Regions from separate parts of the Sporosarcina sp. So3-204 genome, predicted to be linked through region 2. Evidence: a T-box and tRNA genes for the amino acid it is inferred to sense, from the RefSeq annotation. Region 2 holds a T-box; the other holds one or more tRNA genes.
The links. The T-box of region 2 lies ahead of ileS (isoleucine--tRNA ligase). A T-box ahead of a tRNA ligase gene usually reads a tRNA of that ligase, here a tRNA-Ile.
Positions count from the first base shown of each region.

Region 1: it has a tRNA-Ile gene. The T-box ahead of ileS (isoleucine--tRNA ligase) is inferred to sense a tRNA for this amino acid. The anticodon was not compared.

Region 1 covers NZ_CM176485.1:2,794,716-2,797,087, forward strand. The annotation lists one part of gene AC3RV6_RS13685 (IS3 family transposase) at 1-402, opposite strand, end outside; one part of gene AC3RV6_RS13685 (IS3 family transposase) at 402-870, opposite strand; tRNA gene AC3RV6_RS13690 (tRNA-Glu) at 1,370-1,441, opposite strand; tRNA gene AC3RV6_RS13695 (tRNA-Ser) at 1,450-1,540, opposite strand; tRNA gene AC3RV6_RS13700 (tRNA-Asn) at 1,548-1,622, opposite strand; tRNA gene AC3RV6_RS13705 (tRNA-Ile) at 1,624-1,700, opposite strand; tRNA gene AC3RV6_RS13710 (tRNA-Gly) at 1,708-1,781, opposite strand; tRNA gene AC3RV6_RS13715 (tRNA-Phe) at 1,792-1,864, opposite strand; tRNA gene AC3RV6_RS13720 (tRNA-Asp) at 1,888-1,963, opposite strand; tRNA gene AC3RV6_RS13725 (tRNA-Met) at 1,968-2,042, opposite strand; tRNA gene AC3RV6_RS13730 (tRNA-Met) at 2,112-2,186, opposite strand; tRNA gene AC3RV6_RS13735 (tRNA-Ser) at 2,240-2,332, opposite strand; tRNA gene AC3RV6_RS13740 (tRNA-Ile) at 2,354-2,372, opposite strand, start outside.
Region 2 covers NZ_CM176485.1:945,533-947,904, reverse strand. The annotation lists gene ileS (isoleucine--tRNA ligase) at 1-1,336, opposite strand, end outside; T-box leader at 1,500-1,715, opposite strand; gene AC3RV6_RS04530 (DivIVA domain-containing protein) at 1,901-2,372, opposite strand, start outside.

The DNA of each region.
Region 1 (2,372 bases), 1.8 Mb from region 2:
GTTTTCCTGCTTTGAAATTACGGTTCAAGACATTTGGAGCTGCTTTCCCAAATGCACCTTTATAGGATTTGTACTTCTTCATTCGGACAATACATTGAAGCCCCAGTTCTCGCATAATCCGAAGTACTTTCTTTTTGTTTATCGTGTGTCCTTTTTCGATCAGGACGTCGGTGATCCGGCGATACCCAAGGCGCCCTTTGTGTCGCTGGTAGATGAAGTTGATCCTTCTCTTCCACTTGCGATCGGGATCTGGCTGCTTGAAACTATTAATGATGTAGTAGTAGGTGCTTCTTACCATACCGGCTATCTTGACCATCTTGTTTACTGGGAATTCATGCCTTAGTTCAAATATTACTTTCGCTTTAATCTTTTTAGTGATTTTTCTTCCTGAACTAAGGCTTCCAGCTTTTTTAGATAGGCATTTTCCATACGAAGATATTCAAGTTCTTTTTTCATGGCGTCCTTTGACTGGTCGCCAAGATCTTTGGAAGTGGTTTTCTTTTGATTGCGAGATTTCATTGTAGAAGGCCCCTTTTCTTTCGTTTTAAAGGCACCTTCTCCAGCTGTCTCCCACTTTTTCTTCCACCTGCGGACCATACTAGGATCCGGGATATGGAAAATAGCCGATGCCTCTCGAACAGAGTAATCCGTGTCATTGATAAATTGAATTACTCTAAGTTTAAAGGCTTTTGGATAGTTTGTATAGGGAAAGTCAAACGCATTATCACCATGATGTCGAAACAGAAGCACCCAGTAACGAATTACAGAGTTGTCGACGCCAACCTGTCCTGCAAGATCTCGGTAACTAATATCTTCATGTTCGTAACGTTTGGCGACTAGAAGTTTAAATTCTTTAGTATACTTGGACACTTTTTTAGACCTCCTAATATTAGATGACGTGTCCAATATTAGGGGTGCAGCTCAGCTTTTCGCGACGAGGAGGCTGAAGCCGTGCCCGCGGAAAGCGTCCATCTGGAACGGAAAACAACGGGATACATGGAAGACTATATGAAAAAGGACTATCCTAAAAAATCAGCTTTACTGACTTCTTGGATAGCCCTACAATAACTAAGTTATGGTTGGCTATTATTCTTCACCAACTTCATTTGACAAAGAACCAAGAAATTTTGCATAAATTTTAAAATAGAAAAAACTGTTTTATTTACTGAGTATAATTCAGTAAATAAAACAGTTTTCATTTTTGTTCTAGTTCTTGTATTAATCCGTTACCTATATTACTTTCAAAGTCTGAATTCCGGCAGAGCATTTTCGATTAGTACCTCGAAAATTGCCTTAGTTTCAAAACTTCGTTTTGATAAGTAATTCAAGGTAGACTTTTCAACACAAGTTCTTGTTGAAAAGTCTCTAATGACCCCTACGGGATTCGAACCCGTGATACCGCCGTGAAAGGGCGGTGTCTTAACCGCTTGACCAAGGGGCCAATTTATATGGCGGAGAAGGAGGGATTCGAACCCTCGCACCGCTTACGCGATCTATACCCTTAGCAGGGGCACCTCTTGAGCCGCTTGAGTACTTCCCCATATAAATGGCTCCGCAGGTAGGATTCGAACCTACGACCGATCGGTTAACAGCCGATAGCTCTACCACTGAGCTACTGCGGAATGGTGGGCCTAAATGGACTCGAACCATCGACCTCACGCTTATCAGGCGTGCGCTCTAACCAGCTGAGCTATAGGCCCTAAATTTTGGAGCGGGTGAAGGGAATCGAACCCTCATTATCAGCTTGGAAGGCTGGAGTTTTGCCATTAAACTACACCCGCATAAATACTATGGCTCAGGACGGATTCGAACCGCCGACACAAGGATTTTCAGTCCTTTGCTCTACCGACTGAGCTACTGAGCCAAGTTTATGTAATAAAAATAATATGGCGGTCCCGACGGGAATCGAACCCGCGATCTCCTGCGTGACAGGCAGGCATGTTAACCGCTACACCACGGGACCATTTTGGTTGCGGGGACAGGATTTGAACCTGTGACCTTCGGGTTATGAGCCCGACGAGCTACCACTGCTCCACCCCGCGATAATTTTATAGAGTACAATTTAAATATATGTAGATTGAGTACTAGAAATACATAATACATTTTTAAATTGGTTGCGGGGACAGGATTTGAACCTGTGACCTTCGGATTATGAGCCCGACGAGCTACCACTGCTCCACCCCGCGATAATATCATATAAATATAATTTTTCTTTTAACCAGTAAGTGCATTTTAAAAATGGAGGAGGAAGAGGGATTCGAACCCCCGCGGGTTTTAACACCCCTGTCGGTTTTCAAGACCGATCCCTTCAGCCAGGCTTGGGTATTCCTCCATATGCATCTATAAATAATACTGGTGGACCTTGCAGGACT
Region 2 (2,372 bases):
GGTCACGAACCATATTATAAAGACGTGTCTCTCCCCACGACGGAGTGAATTTAGTCTCTTTAATTGCTCCTAGTAATTCATCACGGAACGTTTCAATTGAAGCAAACCACTGTGCCGTTGCACGGTAAATGACCGGCTTTTTAGTACGCCAATCATGTGGATATGAGTGCGTAATAAATGATAACTTTTCAAGTGCACCTACTTTTTCAAGTGCCTCACCAACAGCTTTATTCGCATCCTCATAAAACATACCTTCAAAACCGGGTGCTTCATCTGTCATTTTACCTTGATCATCTACCGGACATAATGCATCAATGCCATATGAACGTGAGACGTAGAAATCATCTTCACCATGACCAGGTGCAGTATGAACACAGCCAGTACCAGCATCTGTAGTTACATGTTCACCAAGCATAACGAGTGAATCACGGTTATATAGAGGATGCTTCGCGATAACGCGATCAAGTGAGACACCTTTTAGTTCTTGTTCAATAGAATAATTTTCCCATGCAAGTTCTTCTGCAACAAATGAAAGTAAATCTTGTGCTACGAGGAACTTATCTTCTCCAACTTTAACAACTACATAGTTAAACTCTGGATGTACTGTAATTCCTAGATTTGCTGGGATTGTCCAAGGTGTAGTCGTCCAAATTAAAATTTTGACCCCTTCTTCTACAACACCAAGGCCGTCTTTAACAGCAAAACTAACGTAAATTGACGCTGATTTTTTATCATGGTATTCGATTTCCGCTTCAGCAAGTGCAGATTCACTTGAAGGTGACCAATAAACCGGTCTAAGTCCTTTATAGATATAACCTTTTTTCGCCATTTCACCAAATACTTGAATTTGACGTGCTTCGTAATTAGGTGTCAATGTAATATATGGATTATCCCAATCTCCACGTACACCAATACGCTTGAATTGTGTTCTTTGGCCATTGACTTGTTCGTATGCATAATCTTCACAAAGCTTACGGAATTCAGCAATTGAATAATCTTTACGCTTTACCCCTTTATTAACAAGTGCCTGTTCAATTGGAAGACCGTGTGTATCCCAACCTGGTACGTACGGTGCATGGAAACCAGTCATTGATTTATGACGTACTATCATATCTTTCAATACTTTGTTCAATGCATGCCCCATATGAAGATCTCCATTTGCATAAGGAGGGCCATCATGTAAAACAAAAAATGGGCGGTCTTTTGTTCTTTCCTGAACTTTATTGTAAATATTCATTTCTTCCCATTTCGCTTGTATTTCCGGCTCTTTATTCGGTAAATTCCCTCGCATTGGGAAATCTGTTTTCGGCATTAGTAATGTGTCTTTATATTCCATCAATAAATCCTCCTCTTAATAAAGTTAATCATCAATCAGTGTGGGTTTCCTTCATCCCTACTAATTGTCAGTTTAACTATTTGGGCATTAGAGCAAAATAAACTATATTTTGCTGAATTTTTGGCCCGCTAATGCGGAATAAATAAAAAATCCCCGCCCCTATAAAAGGGACGAGGATTATGCTCGCGTTACCACCCTAACTTGTAACTAAAAATTTAGTTACCGCTCAGACACCATAACGGAGGTGTAACCGTGATTGCGAAACTTCCGCTTTCAAGCTCCAGAGTGATTTTCAGTTCCATTTTAATGATCGGGCTCTCACCATCCCCAATTCGCTTGACGTAAATATGGAAGTTACTATCTCTTTCAACGCTTTTAGACATTTTTATTAGTAATGTATATGCACATAATTATAATTACTTAGCACTATACAGTCAAGTATAGTACAACAATCTTCAGAATTTACTCCCTCAAATCAGTATAACCAGTTAGAAAACTTTATACACGCTTAGTTTTGATTTAATCCTATTTTCTAGATTACTCAAAAAGCTCATATAATAATCTTTAACTTCGCTCCTGAGCGACCATATTTAATTGCTCCGCGTCTATGTCATACTCAAGTAATGTATCCCAGTCATCTGCTTGAACTAAATCTAGTTGAGCTTCTATAAGCATCTTGAAACGATTACGGAACACTTTTGATTGTTTCTTTAAATCCTCAATTTCAACGGAAATTCTCCGTGCGCGCGTCAATGCTTCATTTACAATTCGGTCAGCATTCTTCTCGGCTTCCTTCACAATCAGCTTGGATTCTTTCATGGAATTCCGACGAACATCTTCTGCTGCCTCTGTCGCAATTAGAATTGATTTTTGAAGCGTTTCTTCAATTCTATTAAAATGAGATACTTGCTCTTTTGATTGCTGTAAATCTTTTTCTAAAACTTTATTTTCGGCAAGGACATTTTCGAAATCTTTCATTAATTGTTCTAAAAATTCATTTACTTCATCTTGATCATAGCCACGAAACGAGTTTTTA